Regions from separate parts of the Alteromonas sp. DY56-G5 genome, predicted to be linked through region 1. Evidence: predicted binding sites of a transcription regulator. Region 1 holds the regulator's gene; the other holds the start of a gene.

Region 1 (9,899 bases):
TGAAGGTTGGTAAACGCTTGTTTAGTCGTTTATCTCCCTCACCACCTGCAATGTGTGAATGTCATTCCCATCGGCTTTTGCCGGTTGAAAGGAATGACCTATTCACAACTCCACCTACCGTTACTTAACGACAGGTGGCGTTTCAAACGTGTGATAAGGAGCGGGTGATGGAATTTCCCATTCCAATCCTTCTGCGCCGTCCCAAACTTGCGCTGATACCGGCTCACCTTGCTTTTTGCATGCCTTGATAAGCAGGGCAAGAAAGATGAGCTGAGATAAACCGAATGCAAAACCACCCAGGCTTATCCATTTATTAAAATCAGCGAACTGCAATGCATAGTCAGGAATACGGCGTGGCATACCAGCCAAACCCACAAAGTGCATAGGGAAGAACAACACATTGACCGATACCAGTGAGCACCAGAAATGCCATTTAGCTAAAGCTGTGTCATACATTTTTCCCGTCCATTTAGGCAACCAGTAATACACCGCAGCCATGATGGAAAAGACCGCGCCAGTTACCAGTACATAGTGGAAATGGGCTACAACGAAGTAAGTGTCGTGATATTGGAAGTCCACGGGCGTGATCGCCAACATTAGCCCTGACAACCCACCAATGGTGAACAGCACAATAAAGGCAATAGCGAACATCATTGGCATTTCAAAGCTCAGTGAGCCGCGCCACATGGTCGCTACCCAGTTAAACACTTTTACGCCAGTAGGCACCGAGATAAGCATGGTGGCAAACATGAAAAACATTTCCATGTACACCGGCATGCCCGTGGTGAACATATGGTGAGCCCACACAACAAAAGAGAGCAGCGCAATCGACGCCGTGGCGTAAACCATAGACGCGTATCCAAACAGCTGCTTTCGAGAGAAGGTAGGAACAATTTGCGAGATAATGCCGAAAGCGGGCAAGATCATAATGTACACTTCAGGGTGCCCGAAGAACCAGAAAATATGCTGGAACATAACCGGGTCGCCGCCACCAGCAGCATCAAAAAAGCTCGTGCCAAAGAACTTATCAGTTAACACCATGGTAACCGCACCGGCGAGCACTGGCATTACCGCAATCAGCAAGAATGCCGTGATAAGCCACGTCCATACAAACAGCGGCATTTTCATCCAGGTCATGCCTGGCGCACGCATATTAAAGATGGTCACAATCACGTTAATCGCACCCATAATGGATGAAATACCCATGATGTGAACAGAGAACACAAACAACGCTGTCGAATCGCCACTGTAAGTCGTTGAAAGGGGCGCGTAGAAAGTCCATCCAAAAGCAGGGCCGCCGCCTTCCATAAAGAGCGAGCTCAATAGAATGAGAAAGGCACCTGGTAAAATCCAGAAGCTCCAGTTATTCATGCGCGGTAACGCCATGTCAGGGGCGCCGATCATCATGGGAATAAGCCAGTTTGCGAGCCCAGTAAAGGCTGGCATTACTGCACCAAATACCATGATAAGCCCGTGTACCGTAGTCATTTGGTTAAAGAAGTTTGGCTCTACAATTTGTAGACCGGGTTGGAATAGTTCAGCGCGGATCACCATGGCCATCGCACCACCAACTAAAAACATAATAAAGGCAAACCACAGGTAAAGTGTGCCTATGTCTTTGTGGTTAGTGGTAAACAACCAACGCGTTATCCCTTTAGGAATATGATCGTGGTGTTCATGGTCATCATGTAGGTGACCGTCATGAGGCGCAGAGGTATCTGGCGAAATAACTTCAGTTGCTTTGCTCATTGTCTGCTCCTAGTTTCCGTTTGCCACTGCGTTGACATCTTTGGCTTGAACCATATCGCCAGTTTTATTGCCCCAGGCATTTCGCTCGTAAGTGACTACGGCGGCAATTTCCTTAAGACTTAGCATTTTTCCAAACGCTTGCATGGCTGTTCCTGACTTTCCATGCAGCACGATGTCAATGTGACCTTGCTGATCTTCTAGTGCCATCTTGCTGCCTTTTAATGCCGGGAACACGCCAGGTAAACCTTCACCATTTGGCATATGGCAAGCAGCGCACGTTGCGTTGTATACTCGCTCGCCCTCTTTCATCAGTTCATCCATAGACATATTCATAGAAAGTAGACGCTGCTCTTCTTCTTTTGCTTTACGAACAATCTCTTCTTGTTCGCCCATCCACTTTTCAAACTCGGCGGGTTCTTTAGCAATTACCACAACCGGCATATAGCCGTGGTCTTTACCACAAAGCTCTGCGCACTGTCCGCGATAAATACCCGGCTCATTCACCTTGGCCCAAGACTCGTTAATAAAGCCGGGGTTGGCATCTTTTTTCACGGCAAAGTCAGGAACCCACCAAGAGTGGATAACGTCGTCAGAAGTAATAAGAAAGCGTACTTTTTTCCCAGTAGGAATAACCAAGGGACGGTCGACTTCCAGCAGGTAGTTATCTGTTTTCTGAAATTTGTTTTCTATTTGCTCGCGCTGAGTGGCGAGTAAAGAATAAAACTCTACATCGCTATCCATGTACTTGTAGTGCCATTTCCATTGAGAGCCTGTTACTAACACCGTCATGTCAGGCTCAGACGTGTCTTCCATAGCAATTAGAGTATTCGCTGCGGGTACCGCCATGAAAATAAGAATAAGGAAAGGAATAACGGTCCAAGCAATTTCGACCTTCACGTTTTCGTGAAAATTAGCTGGCTTGGCACCACGGGACTTTCTATGTAGATACATTGAAGCGAACATCACGCCAAAAACTACAACCGCGATACCTACACAAATGAAGAACATCAACATATGGAGGTCGTATACCTGCCCACTGATGTCGGTAGCACCGCGTCTCAAATTAAGCGAAGAGGCTTCTTCGCTTGCTTCTTGCGCAAAAAGCAAAGGGGAAAAAAGCAAAATTGGTATACTAGAACACCATTTTGCGAAAACGGTCGTTAGTTGTTTCACTCAGCACCTCCGTAATGGCGTGGTCAAAGACGCTGATTAATTTGCGCGATGCCCTACCAAATGGTTTGCGAACGATTGACCCATAACCTCAACTTGTAAAACAAATTTAGAGTCATTGTTATTATTTTGTTAATCTCTGTATAAGAATTGCGCAATAATGTCGTGCCGTCTAGTCTTTTCTATTAAAAATTTAACGAAGTGGTTAATTTTTAATCATTTACTAAAATGGTCGCGGGGAATTTCACGTGCAAAAAGAGAAAGCCATTGCTGTGGGATGCCCTTGGAATCAAACAGGCATTTTGAACACGGGGTTAAAGTAAGTGCTCGACTAACTAGTTAAGAAATCAATAAGTAATCGATTACTCAATGTCGATTTCAAACAAAATTCAAAATAAAAAATGGAAAATACTTGAAGCATTCATAGAAAGAATAACGTGAGTAATGATAAAAATAAGCGCGCAGAAAACCAACAGGTTTGCTGGGCAGGATAAAACCTAAGTTGGCAGATTGAAGAAAAAAACAGGAACAAAAGACATAAAAAAAGCGGCTAACGCGCCGCTTTTATACAAACAAGCTAAAATACTACATCCAGTCAGCGTTTCTGATCACACCCACCGCAATGCCTTCTATCGCAAAATGTTCAGTCGCCAAATCAACTTTTATTGGTGCAAACTCATCATTCTCAGCATGAAGCAATACTTCACGCCCGCGTTTCTCTAGACGCTTTACGGTGACGTCTTCATCTACACGCGCCACAACCACCTGACCGTTGTGTACATCAGTGGTGCGATGAACAGCGAGAAGGTCACCGTCTAAAATACCAATGTCTTTCATGCTCATACCGTTGACGCGTAGCAAAAAGTCGGCATGGGGTTGAAACAGTGCAGGATCTACTTTGTAGTGCGATTCAACATGCTCTTGCGCCAAGATCGGCTCACCAGCTGCAACACGCCCAATTAACGGTAGGCCTTCTTCTTCTTGTGCGTCGTTATCAAGAGGGATATTGAGCTTAATGCCACGAGACGTACCAGGCAAAATTTCAATCACGCCTTTACGCGCCAATGCTTTCAAATGTTCCTCTGCTGCATTAGCAGAACGAAAGCCAAGCTGACGGGCTATTTCCGCACGAGTAGGCGGCATTCCCGTTTCTAACATGGTTGTTTTAATAAGTTCTAAAACTTCGGTTTGTCGAGCTGTGAGTGGGCGCATAAAAGACCTGTCTGTTCATACAGTTCCTGTAAGTATATACACCTAAAACTAAATAACAAGCACTTGCCGCGTCTTTTGCGATCTGCAATAGCCTACGACAAGTGCTTTCCTCTTATTTTACGAGAAGAGCCATGTTCGGGTTACTAATTTGTAACTCCAGCTCCCCATCACTATTTTGACGTGTGCGCATGCCTTCAACATTATCGAGCCCAAGTCCAGGGCTTTGCCACACCACATTGCCTTTATTATCAACCTCAACCACGCGATATGCGATGCTGTCATAATAATTGTACGAATAGTCATTCTCGTTAGGCTGGTAGATAGCGAGAATCGACTGATTAGACGACGTCGTTGGAACAGCCGCTATATACTGAGGGTAGAATGACGGTGCTATAGTGTCTTTGAGTTCTAATGCATCGCTCGCCACGTCATAAACATTGATGGTGTTGTAGTTTCTATTTAAACACGCAAATTCAAGTTCGCTATCACTATCAAAATTTACCGTGAGCAATTGGTCACAATTGGTTTCCAATTCATTCAATCCAACAAATTCACCATCCTGCATTTTATAGAGCTTGAGCGAACTATAGCCCCCAACAGCAAAATAATGCACACCGTCTTTTTCAGAGGCAGCAAGCGCATTAATTGAAAAATCGTTAATGATTGAGTCGATAAGCACCTGATTCTCGATATCAAACGCTTTAAGTCGATTGTTCTCAATAATAACTGCATCGGCGTAACTATCGTTATTTACGTCAATGGCTTCAATAAACGAAATTTCACTATTCTGATTATTGTTCAGTGTCCACTGAATAGCGTTATCTGTAAGTCTCACGACATTAAACGACGAACTATAATCCAGTGCCCCTATTAGTAACTCACCCACACCGTCATTGTTGTAGTCTGTAACGACCGGTTTGCTATAGTTATAGACATCTTCGCCAACCTCAGCACTTATCGCAAAGTTATCCTCTTTATCTACCGATAAAATCTGAATAGATGATTCGTAACTACTTGTATCGCTAACAAAGACGGCTCTTTCATCATTATCGCCATAAGGTGCCCAACCCGCGGCATGATATCTACTCGCGCGCGGCGCACCTTTTATATCTGACAAGGCATATTCACCGTTGGCATCTTGTTGCGCTACTAAAATTTGATTCTCACCAGTCCAAATAATGTCGTCCACATTGTCATTGTCTAAATCGTCAATGAGAAGTGACATGCCACTGTAAGTGTTGTGGTTAAGAGCCCACTGCTCAGAGATTTGTCCCGCTTCTAATGCAAAACCTCTAACTTGTCCCCACTGACACTCGGAGACAACCACTATTCCTTCTGTAGCTGGGCTTTCTTTACTATAGGCGATATCACAAATGTCACCATGTTCCGCCGTTGCCAAACTGCTTTTCGATACTGCAGAGTAGATTGAGATATCATTCCAACTATCGGCACCGATGATTTCATCTACACCATCGTTATTCATATCACCCAGCACAACAAATGCGTCGCTGAACCCGCTACCGTATAGCCATTGGTTGGCACCGCTTTCGATATCAAATACATAACCATTGTTCGTTACCATTTCTATCGATGCGTCATCATCTACGTTACCAAAAGCAAGGTTATTGACGCCGTCAATATCGTACTGTTGCAACTGCTCACCTGTGCGAACATCTACAATGGCAATAGAAGTCGCATTGTAATATTCGCTCCCATATAAATAAGCAACTTCATCAACCCCGTCACCATTGATGTCATAAAATAAGCCAGAAATAATACTATCTTCAATAATAAACACCGCTTCTGCGTTACTTTCGCGGTCTTTTATTACAGACAATCCCTGTTGAGTAAGAAGGTAGATTTCATCATTATTGTCACCATCAACATCTTGGGTATGCACGCTTCTAATTTCGCCTTTAGTAGGCAGTTTATACGGATACACATAGGTATTTTTAAGCGTATTACCTTCTAGCGAAAATGCGCCCACGTTGCGAGCATTTACCGTGATAAGTTCACTTGCACCATTGGTCGAAGCAATAGCAAAGCCGTGATTATAAATTGGTGTCATCACAGTAGTACGAGCATAAGCCGGGGCCTTGTCCGCATAAGAAGTGATTTCGAGCGTTTGTTGGGATTCAGTTCCGTCTAAGCTAGCGAAACTAAACATATAAGTTTGAGCGTTGAAAAGTTGATTCGCAGGTACATTCCAGGTCATCAGACCTTCCGCATTTAACGAAGCACCGGGAGGCGCTGAAATAAGCTCTCCCGCGACGTCATCGTCAACTCTGTCTGGGTCACTCATCGATACGGTAAACTCTACGTATCCGCCCGCAGTTACTACTTCAGGCATATTCGATGCAGTGAGCGTCATAGGAGAATTGCCGATCTCAACGAAAGTAGGCTGGGATTCAACAACGTTAATACCGTCTGACACCACCATGGTAACTTTAACTTCATCACCGAAGACTGCGCTGTAAGGTGGCAGCGTGGTACCATTAACATCGTCAAGGACTACACCATTTACATACCAGCGAAACGAAATCACCAGCTCTGAGTCGGGAGTATCTGAATCATGATAGTAGCCAGGCTCAACGGTGACTTCATCTGTGGTATAGACAGTCTCATAGGCATAGTAATAAGGCTGATTCACTACAGGAGGTACGGATATCGCATCGATATCTGAAAGCGCAAGGCCAGTATGATTTCCGCTGGCAAACGCTGTTAGATTATTAAAGTATACACCTACATCGTAAATATCATCGCCGTTGTTATCTTCGCCATAGCGAACAGCGCCATCAATAACGTCAATTCCAGCCGTTTTATCTCCTTTTACGACCAGCGAGCCAGATGACGAATAGGGAAGGTCGCCCTGATCAGAAGAATATGCAAAGTCCAATTTGCCTTTAGACGCAATGTAGATTGAACCATTAAGTTCAGACACGAAGGTGTTGTTTGTCACCCCTTCTGCTGATGTGCCACTGACCTTGTAAGTTTCACCATTGTGCGTGACAGTAAGATACTGCCTCGTCTCTTCATAAAACGTACCTGTTTGTGGGCGGTAGCGAAAATCAACACTTAAGTAGCCTTTTAATGTTGTGCGCACGCCACCGTCTAGCATAGACAAAGTAGTGAAATAAGACGTTACTTCGGAGCTGTTTTCACCTGCGTCAGTAATAACTAGCGAAAATTGTCCGTCATACCGAGTGGAGTCGTAATATTGAATGCACTGATCATAGTCTACAGTAATCGTTCCTTTACCCGTGTCTTCATCAAGCTTACCTGAGTATGTTACTGATCCTGATTCATAGCACTCGGTCGTACCTTCAACGTTGCCGTTCTCATCTAGGAAGGTGTAGATATCATATTGATCTACATAGGGTGAGCCACTTGTATTGTCACCAAAGAGCGTGATGTAAACCTCTTGTACTGCGCTGATATCCACAGTAGAGACTTTCGTTTCTCCACTGTAGTTCGCATCAGCATAGGTGGTTGCCGCCGAGTTTAGTCGTGACTCTGAGTAATCTAAAGGATTTGATAAAATTTCTAGTGCTGTCGGCTCAGGTGGAGGTGGTGGGTTTGTAGGTGGAGAAGAATCAGAGCCACCTCCACCACCACACGCAGTTAGAGCTAAAAGAGAAAAAAGGCCAGAAAAACCCAAGCGCGAAGTTTTCATACATCGTCCCTGATTTAAAAGGCATGTCGGCTTTTTAGTTAAAAGCTCAAAACAAGCCTAATTATTAAGTTTAATAAAATATTCGTTTTTTATAACTTAACTTTATCAATCTAGCAACAGCGCCTTGAGCGTATACGCTTATATTTAATGTAGGCGAAGCCACGTACTATTATTATTCATCCCATACGACTTGGTTTCTGCCCTGCTCCTTGGCTCTGTACAGCGCCTTGTCAGCAAGCGATAAGAGGGCGCTGAAATCCGCCTCAAAGGTGTCTTTGATAAATGTTGCGCCGATGCTGATCGATAAATTCATCGTGTCTGTCTTGTAGGTCACCCTTCCTTCTTCAACAGCAATGCGCAGTGCTTCTAGCTGCCTATGGATCTCTTCTTTCTTGTCACCTATCATGACTATTGCAAACTCTTCTCCTCCTAATCGAGCCACGACATTTGGCGTTTGATTATGTTTAGCTATTTTTCTCGCAACAGCAATAAGCGCCTGATCTCCAGCATCGTGACCGTAGGTATCGTTTACTTTTTTGAAGTGATCAATATCGACGATAGCAACACATCCACGACAATGTTGTTTTGAAAATGAAATGCACTCGTCAAGGAACGCGCGTCGGTTATAAAGGCCCGTTAAAGAATCGGTCATCGCCAAATGCCTAAGCTTCTCTTCAGCAACGGCTCGGGCTTCCTCAAGCTCTACTGCGTAGAACAAGCCAGCCAATGCATCTAAAAAGGGCTGTAGAAACTCAGCATCTTCGTCAGTGTAGGTATCAAACTTATTCGCTAAACCGACCATTCCCACTACTTTATCTTTCACTTTTATAGGTAGGCCTAAAAATCGGCTAATGCGCGGATGACCGTGCGGAACACCTTTGGAATTAGGGTGACTGTTTGGCGCATTACTAATGGTAACTTCTCCCGTTAAAATTGAGGTTCCAAAAAGGTTGTCGAAGTTACTAAAGTAGAGGTTTCGTTTTTTGTACTCTGCATATTGAGAAAAGCTACTGTTATCCCAAACAATTTCAGAAATCGCATGAATGAAAAGTCTAGATGAGCTACCGTCTCCTTTCATTTGGCCGACAAAGGCAAACTGGCTATCTGAGATATCTATGAGTTCAGCCAGTACGGACTGACACGCCATCGTCAAGTCATTGTTTTGCAGATATGATGCCCGGGTTTTATTGATAAATTGAAGGAGCTGGGTTTTCTTTCTCTCATGCAGTTCGCTTTCCATTCGCTGCGTTATATCTCTGTGAATACCTGCTATACGAACCGGCTTACCTTGGGCATCTGTCTCAACGGTTTTCCCATAACTTTCAACCCAAACCCAAGAGCCATCAGTGTGTTTCATGCGAAATGTGGTGTTAAAGACTTTGCTCTTACCAATTAGATGCATGTTGAGCTGCTTTTCAACTTTGACGTAGTCCGCGGGATGAATGAGCTGTCTAAAAAAGCGGGAGCCACTGTCGTAGTATTCATACTCAAGACCAACAATGTCGCACCAGCGCTTGTTGACTTGATTAACATCGGCGGCCAAGTTCCAGTCCCATGTTCCTAACTCTGAAGCCTCGAGTAATAAACGCATCCGCTGATTGGTTTTGTTGAGCTTATCTTCCACATACTTTTGGTCACTAGTGTCAAACAAAAATGCTTGAACCGAGTACAACATGCCGTCTTCGCGAAAATTTGCCGTTGATATCATGCTCACCCAAATAGTACGCGTTGGCGTCTTTATCTGAAGACGGCAGGTGTGCGTTTCCACACCTTCCATGTGGGCCTGCATAGCAAAGGTAAAATCACCCTCCGCCTCCTCAGACAGCACCTCACTCAATGCCACCGTTCCAGTGAGCAAATCTTGGGGGGAAACTCCCAATACACGCTCACTATTTTTCGAGATATACACCAGCCTCAACGACGTATCATAGCGCCACGTTGCCAACACAATAGGAGACTTCTCAATAAGCCCATGCTCGCGTTTAAGCGCTTCGTGTTCTCTTGAAAGCGAAATATGCTGACTAACCAAAGCACCTATTCTCTCTAAAACTTCTAAGTGTTTTGCGTCTATTTCTCTTGGCACGGTATCAATTAA
Region 2 (9,899 bases), on a different contig from region 1:
ACGGAAAGATAAATATCACTAGCGAAGAAGGAAAGGGTACGCGCGTTACCGTTTTGTTACCTCTAGCCTAAAGTATAAATTGCTTTCCTAAATAGCTGATAGAATATAGAATTTCTCTAATTTTTTCTTCCTGCTAGACAGAATTTGTTTATGTTCTAGTCTTAGGAGGTAAGCAACATTTCCTACGATTAACGGATGATTGCTTTGCTACATGGAGAAAGCACCCAATGAGAAATAATCAGCCAGTTACCCAGAAAGAGTACAAGTTTCCCGCACATCATCGTCTTATTTCATCTACCGATAAGCGCGGTGTAATCCAGCATTGTAATAGCGCATTTGTAGAAGCAAGTGGCTTCAGTCGTGAAGAACTCATTGGTAAAAATCACAACATTATCCGTCATCCAGATATGCCTGCTCCTGTGTTCAAAGAAATGTGGCGTACTTTGGAATCAGGGCAAAGCTGGATTGGGTTAGTTAAAAACAGAAGAAAAAATGGCGATCACTATTGGGTTTCGGCGTTTGTGACTCCCGTTTATGAAGGTAAGTCAGTAGTAGGCTACGAATCTGTTCGAGTGCCGGCGTTAAATGACGAAATAGCACGCGCATCTAGTGTTTACGCCAGAATGCAGGAAGGAAAATCTGCGGTATCACCGATGTCGCGACTGGGGCAAGGGCTAATGCACATGGCGCCAGCAATATTGTTAAGCGCCCTACTTGTTTTAGTACTCGCGTTTACCCATGGTTGGGCAGCGGCAGGCATTGCGCTGCTTGGAGCTGTAGTTTTAATGATTGCTCAAGAAACCAAGACAAGAAAAGACTGGGGCGCGCTGCTTTCTCTTAGCCCAGAAAGCTACGCTAATGAAACGGTGGCACAAACCTACTTCCCAGACCCCCCTCACATAAGCCAAGCCAAACTTGCACTGGGGTGTGAACTTGCCAGAAATCGCACGGCATTAACCCGAATTAAAGATGCGTCAGCGGGGCTCGAATCGATAGCTAACACCACGCATCAACAAGCAGAAAGCACCAGTGCCGCGGTTGTTCAGCAAAATCAAGCTACACAGCAAATTGCGTCTGCGGTAACGCAAATGAGTCAAGCGATTCAAGAAGTTGCCGAACGAGTAGAAAGTAACGCAAAGAGCGCAAGGACAGCGGCATCTAATGTAGAGACAGGCAACCAAAAAGCAGAACAAGCCATGCAGGCGATTGTCGCCTTACGCGAGGCGGTTGAGTCTATCTCTACCACAGTGACAGAGTTGGCTCAGTCAACCAGCGATATTGGCGAAGCGGCCAATATCATCTCGACCATCGCTGAGCAAACTAACCTGTTAGCGCTTAATGCTGCGATCGAAGCTGCAAGGGCTGGCGAACAAGGAAGAGGTTTTGCGGTTGTTGCCGATGAGGTTCGTACTTTAGCTTCGAAAACTCGCGAATCGACCGATAAAATCCACAACATCATTAATGAATTGGCTGAGCGTTCTGACCGCGCTGTTAGGGTATCGACGGAAGGGCTAGCTTCAGCTGAGCACGGCAGCGCTATAGTAGAAGAAACCCGAGGTGCATTGTTTGAAATTAACAATGCAGTAAAAGGTATCGCTGATGCCACGGTAGAGATGTCTTCAGCGGTAGAAGAACAAAGCACGGTGGCAGAGCATATTAACCAGCAGTTAGTAGAAGTCGCTGACGGCGCGTCTGAAACCCAGCGTTCATCTGAAGCATCGCTTGCAGCAAGTCACGATTTGCGCGCAACGGTTAATCAGGTTCACGAGCTAATATTGCGTTTCAGTACAGATAAGCGAGTGGGAGAGTAATACTCTCTCCAGCTCGCTTAAGCTCGATCCATTAAAAGACCTATTGCCTATTGGCGCATAGATGTGGGGCTAAATAAAAGCCTATAAAACCGGAAACAACGCTGTAGGCATGGGTATTTATGAGTTCGCGTTTAGTCCCGCGTGTAGGCCGCGTCTGTAGGCCGCCACAGCGGGGAATAGCGAAACCAAGTATGTGCACCCCAGTATCAGTAAAATGATAATAACACTGCTTTGTCCAAACAGTGGGCTGCTTAAAAACAACCCATAGGTACTGCTTAACCAAGGTTTTAGTGCGCTCATAAGCCCAGCTACCAAGCCTAAACTCAGTGCGGCACTCACAATCGTAAGCAGCATCGCTTCAATCTGTATGAGTAGCAGTAAGGTAAACGGTCCTGCGCCTATAGTTCGTAAAACGGCGATTTCTTGATAACGCTCTCTCATCGTTGCCAGCAGCATAGTCGCAAGCCCAATTAACGCGCAGATGACGATAAGACCGGAAAGGCCAAGCAATAGCGATTCAACATTTCCCATAATTTGCCAAAGTTCTGCGAGTGCCATGCCCGGTAGAATAGCCATTAGCGGCTCTTTTTTACTTTGATTAATTTGATACTGAAGCTGCAGTGCAGTTACCCGATGTTTAAGCCCCAGCATCACCACGGATACTGACTCAGGCGTAAACGCTTCGCTATTGTAAACTGCATGTTCTTTTGTATGCTCGTCATGCTCATGCTCATGCTCATGCTCATGCTCATGCTCATGTTCATGCTCATGCTCGTTCGCCTTGTCAGCAGATTTACGGCCTAACATTGAGGTGGGCGAATGTTTAGGTCCTGTGTGGGCTTCTTCAAGTCCCTGTAGGGTAACGTATACGGCTTTATCTACGGGCGTACCGGTTTTCTTAACTATGCCTGAGATAGTGAAAGGGTGATCGTCATGGTTGTTGAACGATACGCTACCCAGACCATGGGAAATAATAATCTTATCCCCTACCTTGTACCCCAATGATTTGGCGATATCTGCGCCAATAACGGTAGACAGTGGCTGCGTAAATGTCGAGCCTGCTGCCATTTCAAGTGATTGCATATCACCGTATTTAAAGTGGTCGAAAAAGCTGTTGGTCGTACCTACTACTCTAAAACCTCTGTGGGTATCACCCAAAGATAGTGGGATAAGCCACGATACCTGCTTGTTAGATTGAAGCGCCGCAATACTTTTATATTCAATACCTTTGGTGGGAGTGCCTATATTAAACACTGATGACAGGAGTAAATTAAGCTGTCCACTTGGTGCGCCAACAATAAGATCTACACCAGAAACGGTGCGCGTAAAACTGGTTTTAACTTGGGTGCGAATAATGTCCACGCACAAAAGTAAACTAATGCTGATGGTAATGCTTAAAAGTGTGAGGATTGCCGTTGTTTTCCTGCGCTTTAAGCTTTCAATAGCAATGGTACTTAGCATTACGCACGCTCCTGTGCTTTTGGGGCCTCATCGCCTCGCGTTTTTAAGTGGTTTGTACTTGGGCTTAATTCACTCATGCTGCAGTGGCGGTCGAAATAACTCTCCATGGCTTTATCGTGACTAACAAAAATCATGGTGCTTTCACCTGCAACGTCTTTTAGCAGCGACATAAAACTATCTCTGGCATCGGTATCTAGGGCAGAGGTAGGTTCATCGACAATTAATAATTGTGGGTCGTTAATCAGTGCTCTGGCAATGGCAACGCGCTGCTGCTGACCAATACTCAATGCGTCAGCTTTCGCATGCAGCACGTGAGAAGGCAGCTGTAGCTTGTCCAGTAAATGACGAAGCTTTGCGTCTGATGCTGTCTTGCTGACGTTTGTACTTGCAAAATACACCGCCGCATTAATGTTCTGTGCCACAGAAAGGTAGGGAATAAGATTAAATTGTTGAAAAACAACGCCGATACTGCGTGCTCTAAACTTGTCCCGCTGTCGGTTCGATAATGTGGAGAAAGGCTGCGCTAATAAGGCAATGTCGCCCTGAGTTGGAGTTAATGTTCCGCACAGCAAATTGAGCAATGTGCTCTTTCCGCTACCCGAAGGCCCTGAGAGAAAAACGTGCTCACCTTGCGAAACTTGCCACGCTTTAATGTCAATGATGGGGGGACTTTCTTTGGTGTACGAAAACTGTAAATTGCTAACTTCAATCGCTGTGTTGCGCTCTTTATTCACTGCGTTGTGCTCTTCAGACACTGCGTTGCGCTGGGAGTGAGTGCTATTTTTTTTATTGATGGTATTCACGCTAAACCCGACCTGTATTTACGTCTTATGTTCACATTAGCAAAAGCGACACGTCTGTTCACCCAGTTAAAAACCAGAGAAAACACATTGCCGCGTTGAGGTAATGTTATCAAATAACATTTTTGCGTATAGCTATGCTATCAGATCTCATCAGCCTAAAGCGGCAATTGCTCTTATTAATTGCTCATCATAACGACGCAAAAGAGAGGCGCGCCTAAATTATCAGCCGTTAGCTTGTAGCTTTACCACTTCTGCGCTTTCATCTTCTAATACGCTTTCTGCGGTAGCGCCTTTGAAAATCTTACTGATTTTATCTTTGTTTTTAGACAGCATGATGGTGAGCTCTTCCACTACGCTATCGTCTAGCTTGATGCCCTTCGCATGAATGTAGTCAGCAAGGTTATCTGCTGCATCGAGCATTTTGTCATACTGATCGGCTTCTTTTTTGTCGGTAGTTACCAATTTTTCTACCCCTTTGTGCGTAACAACATACTGTGTGGTAATGGCCATGGTAGGTCCCCTGTTTATTAAAGACACAAAAACTGTACAGTATTTTACTGTATAAATAAACAGTATTTTGATTAAATGTCTGAGCGTAGTGTTTGGGGAAAGGGCAAATGATTGCTCTAAAGGTGATTAATGCTTGTGCAATTAGTAACTGCTGCGTATAATGCGCGCCCTTACAGCCATCCCAATTCGTTCCTTGTCTCCATACAGTCGGCTGTACTGTCGAGGCTACAACCGTAAGGAGCTATAATGCGTCATTACGAAATCGTATTTATGGTTCACCCTGATCAGAGTGAACAAGTACCTGGTATGATCGAGCGTTATACCACAATCCTAAAGCAAGACGGTGGTCAGATTCATCGTTTAGAAGATTGGGGCCGTCGTCAACTGGCTTACCCAATTGAAAAGCTGCACAAAGCCCACTACGTACTAATCAATGCTGAAGCGTCTGCAGAAGCTGTTGATGAATTGGAAAATGCTTTCCGTTTCAACGACGTGATCCTACGTAACATGGTTATGCGCACTAAGACTGCTGTGACTGAGCCTTCTCCAATGATGAAAGAAGAGCCTCGTCGTGAGCGTCGTGACGATTCTGCTCCTCGCCAAGATCGCGCGGAAAAGAAAACTGAAACCACTGAAGACAACGCTTAAGGAGATCACCCATGGCTCGTTTTTTCAGACGTCGTAAGTTCTGCCGTTTCACTGCAGAAGGTGTGACTGAGATTGATTACAAAGATATCGCTACTCTTAAGAACTACATCACTGAGAGCGGTAAAATTGTCCCTAGCCGTATTACTGGTACAAGCGCAAAATATCAGCGTCAGCTGTCTTCTGCGATCAAGCGCGCACGTTTCCTTGCGTTGCTTCCGTACACTGATTCACACAAGTAATTTGGCGAATATAAGGGTTAGCTAAGATGAATATCATCCTACTAGATAAAATCGCCAACCTTGGCGGCCTGGGCGACCAAGTGACTGTTAAGTCTGGTTACGCTCGTAACTTCCTTTTCCCACAGGGTAAAGCGGTTCCTGCAACTAAAGACAACGTTGAAAAGTTCGAAGCACGTCGTGCTGAACTTGAAGCGAAAATTGCTGAGCAACTAGCTGCTGCTAACGCACGCGCTGAAAAAGTTGCTGAGCTTGCTGAAGTTACAATCGCAGCTCCTGCTGGTGACGAAGGTAAACTATTTGGCTCTGTTGGTACTCGTGACATCGCTGATGCAATCACTGCAGCTGGCGTTGAAGTACAAAAAGCAGAAGTTAAACTACCTACTGGTACTCTTCGTGAAACTGGTGAGTATGACATCGACTTACAACTTCACTCTGACGTTATCACTTCAATCAAAGTGATCATCATTGCTGAAGCGTAATCGCTGACGTATTTGAAAAAAGCCGCTCCTAGAGCGGCTTTTTTTTGCTCTAAATTTTTGTTCGATACTTAAAGAACAATACCAATCCGCATAGATGATTGCCCACCCAGAAGGTGCTGGTAAGTTTCCTAGCAAAGCGTGGGAATGTAGGAATGGCCGTTGCTTTTTAAATTCCCATAGTGATGCTTGCCAAACCTTCCCGAAGGGCGAGTTAAAAATATCCCTACCCTCACTCCACGTCGCGACGCCTAATTAACGGTGGGTGTAAGCAAATATGTCCAGCGCCGACAAATGGCGTATTTTTGAGGTCCACTCATCTGCGATAAATAACGTTTTTTAAACGGTGTTTAAACAAAATGTTAATAATCGCTGAAATTCTTAGTGTCATGGCTTTAAACTTTTTCTGTCATTCCTGCGACCTATAGTAAACCAAACAATAAAAAGCATAAGTGCCATATTATGGACATCACTAAGCAAGCAATAAAAAACGCGACTGGGGTAGGTATAGGAATAACACTGCTGGTATTTTTAGGGCTATATAGCCTGTTTAATTTACCTGTACAGCTGTTTCCTGACATTGAAAGACCGAATATTAACATCCAGACCTCGTGGCGCGCTGCGTCGCCCCAAGAAATTGAGTCGGAGATCATTGAACCTCAAGAGGAAGTGCTGCAAGGGATCCCTGGCCTTGAGTCGATGAATGCATGGGCAAACCAAGGTAATGCGTGGATTAATCTAGAGTTTGGTTTAGATACGGACATGCAGAAAACGCTCATTGAAGTGATTAGCCGCATGAATCGCGTACCGCCACTACCTCGCGATGCCTTGTCCCCTAATATTATGCTTGCTGGAAGTGGGGGAGACGCCCCCGCTTTGACCTACTTTTTTCTTCAGCGCCTTCCGGGCAATCCAAACGAAATTAATACCTATGTAACCTTTTTTACCGATGTCATTAAACCTCAGCTTGAGGCTATTCCAGGCGTGGCCAGAGCACGTATGGAAAGCGGGGTTGGCGGCGTTGAGGAGTTTCAAATTGTTTTCGACCCGTTTAAAGCGGCGCAGTTAGGCATTGACCTAACGGCAGTTGCCAACGAGTTGGGGCGTGCGAATGATATTTCAGGCGGCTTTGTCGATGTGGGCAGAAGACGCTATACCCTGCGTTTTGAAGGTCGCTACGAGCCTACGCAAATGGGTGAAATGATCCTTGAATGGCGAGACGGCAGCCCGATCACTTTAAATGACATTGCCGAAATTAAAATCACCCGCGCTGACGGTGCAAACTACAGTGTGCAAAACGGCAATCCGGCCATATCTATTCGCGTAGACAGACAAAACAACGCCAATGTTTTAGCTACCTTAGAAGCCGTAAAAGCAAAAGTTGCACAAATAAACGAACAGGACTTGGCCCCTGAACAGTTAGTAATGGCGCAAAGCTTCGATGCCTCAGTGTTTATCTATAGAGCGGTGCAGCTAGTTACCAGCAATTTATTTATAGGCGTGCTGCTTGCCATTGCCGTGCTTTGGCTCTTTATGCGCCAGCTGCGGGCAACGCTCATTGTGGCATTGGCCATTCCTATCTCACTACTTAGCACTTTTGTGGTGCTTCAACTTACCGGTCGCTCGCTCAATATCATTTCACTGGCAGGACTCGCCTTCGCGGTAGGTATGGTGCTAGATGCCGCTATTGTCGTGCTGGAAAACATTGTAAGAACGCGCAAGAGCGCCGAAGCCGAAATCGAAAATAAAGACCCAAATTCACAAACGCACATGGAGGATTGTGCCCATCGGGGAACGAAAGAAGTGTTTGGTGCCCTCATGGCGTCAACAGCCACCACCGTTGCTATTTTTATTCCCGTCATGTTTTTGGAAGATGTTGAAGGGCAATTGTTTGCTGACCTCGCTCTTACCATTGCCATTGCAGTGTGTATGTCGCTAGTGGTTGCGGTAACGGTATTGCCCGTCGTTGCCGCTAAATACCTTAATGGCAACATGCCAGCTGATAGCTTACAGCGGGTATGGGCTAAGATAACCCGCGCTATTATGTCGCTATCAAGTACGCCGCTTCGCCGCCTTGTATTAGTTCTAACACTCATGGGCGTGCCTATTACAGGTAGTGTTTTGCTTATGCCTTCCATGGATTATTTGCCGCCCGTAAAACGCGATGCCGTTGACGCCTTCTTAAGTTTGCCTGCGGGTGCCAGTGAAAACTTTATTAGTGAAGAAGTGATGCCAATTATCGTTGAGAGACTGCAGCCCTATATGGACGGAGAAAAGCAGCCAGCGCTGAAAAACTACTACATTATCACATGGCCAAATGGCGGAAATTTGGGTGTGCGCGCTAAAGATCAGTCTAAGGTCAAAGAGTTAGAAGCCATTGTTCGCGATGAAATTTTAAAGGATTTGCCGGATACACAGACCTTTTCACAACAAGGCAATTTGTTCGGCGGCTTTGGAAACGGTCGCTCAATCGACATTCATCTTCAAGGTACCGACCAAGCCATGCTCGGCATCGCTGCGCAAGCAGGTTTAGACAAATTGAGAGAAGTTTTCCCTAACGCTAATGCGCGTTCGAATCCTCCACTAGAGCAAGCTGAACCAGAGCTTCGCTTTTACCCTAATGACAGCAGAATGATGGAAGTCGGGTTAAATCGCGGCAGTATGGGGAACCTGGTACGTGCCATGGGTGATGGTATGTATGTGGGGGAGTACTTCGATGGCACCAAACGCATGAATATTATCTTTCGCTCAGCACCTTGGTTTACACCCGAAGACTTAAACAGCACGCCAGTCATGACGCCATCAGGCGAGGTGGTGCAATTAGGCGAACTGGTAGGTATTGAAAGAGCCGTAGGACCAAGCCGTATTCAGCGCATTGATGGTCGAAGAACCCTTACGCTAAACGTAAATCCGCCAGAGGGGATGAGTTTAGAAGAAGCCATGAAAGTGATTACCTCTGAGGTTGAACCTGCCATTATGGCCATGATGCCTACCGATGGCGCTATTAATTATGGTGGTAGCGCGGATAGCTTAAAAGGCGCTATTGCCTCGATGGCTGATAACTTTCTTTTTGCCATGGTGTTGCTACTGCTGTTAATGGCGGGGTTGTTTAAATCGTTAAAAGACAGCGTGCTGGTAGTACTTTCTATTCCGCTAGCCACGGTGGGCGGGGTGATTGCTATTCGTATCATGAACATCTTTACCTTCCAGCCCATGGACCTGTTAACCATGATTGGCTTCATTATTTTGCTAGGGCTTGTGGTGAACAATGCCATTTTACTCGTGCATCAGACTCGTATAGGAGAGCAAGAAGGGCTGACCCGTGATGACGCGGTAGAACAAGCCATCAAACTACGTTTACGGCCTATCTTTATGAGCACGCTGACTTCAATCTTTGGCATGCTGCCCCTGCTGTTGCTACCAGGTGCAGGCAGCGTTATTTACCGAGGTCTTGCGGCTGTTATTGTGGGAGGAATGACGGTGAGTACCATATTCACCTTGCTATTACTGCCTACCTTGCTGCGTATGACGGCTTCAAAGTCACCTGTAAATATACTCAAACCCCTGGCCGAGCGCATAGAGAGCACTGGCGCTTCGCCGACTACCTCATCCACCGCAAAACAAAATAAATACAACGATCATGTGTAAGGAAAAGACAACCATGAAAGCAACGACTTCTACTCTCGCCCTTAGTGTGTTTACCTTATTTGCAAGCTGTGTATCGTTGAGCGCACAAGCACAGGATAGCAATCAACCACCGCCGGTGCTGGTACAAATAGATGAAGCCAGAGAGCAAGCGATTTCACAACTTACCTGGGTTCCTGGAACGGTACTTAGCGTTATCGATGCGAACCTAGCCTCTGAGGTAGACGGTCGCATTACTTGGATGGCAGATGTAGGTGATGTGGTAAAAGCGGGGGAGCCTTTAGTTAAAGTCGACGATACTCGCTT

The links. The regulator LexA, encoded in region 1, represses DNA repair genes until DNA is damaged. The targets are predictions, from matches to a motif close to TACTGTATNNNNATACAGTA.
Region 2: a site for LexA is predicted at 4,631-4,650, ahead of NO989_RS00650 (YebG family protein). Genes of this name have one in related genera too.

What each region holds. Positions count from the first base shown of each region.
Region 1 is NZ_JANHZQ010000007.1:42,927-52,825, forward strand. It holds gene ctaD (cytochrome c oxidase subunit I) at 121-1,749, opposite strand; gene coxB (cytochrome c oxidase subunit II) at 1,759-2,922, opposite strand; gene lexA (transcriptional repressor LexA) at 3,505-4,131, opposite strand; gene NO989_RS05270 (hypothetical protein) at 4,244-7,804, opposite strand; gene NO989_RS05275 (diguanylate cyclase) at 7,977-9,899, opposite strand, start outside.
Region 2 is NZ_JANHZQ010000001.1:163,594-173,492, forward strand. It holds gene NO989_RS00630 (sensor histidine kinase) at 1-71, shown strand, start outside; gene NO989_RS00635 (PAS domain-containing methyl-accepting chemotaxis protein) at 228-1,811, shown strand; gene NO989_RS00640 (ABC transporter permease) at 1,929-3,272, opposite strand; gene NO989_RS00645 (ABC transporter ATP-binding protein) at 3,272-4,075, opposite strand; gene NO989_RS00650 (YebG family protein) at 4,298-4,585, opposite strand; gene rpsF (30S ribosomal protein S6) at 4,832-5,233, shown strand; gene rpsR (30S ribosomal protein S18) at 5,245-5,472, shown strand; gene rplI (50S ribosomal protein L9) at 5,499-5,951, shown strand; gene NO989_RS00670 (efflux RND transporter permease subunit) at 6,411-9,596, shown strand; gene NO989_RS00675 (efflux RND transporter periplasmic adaptor subunit) at 9,610-9,899, shown strand, end outside.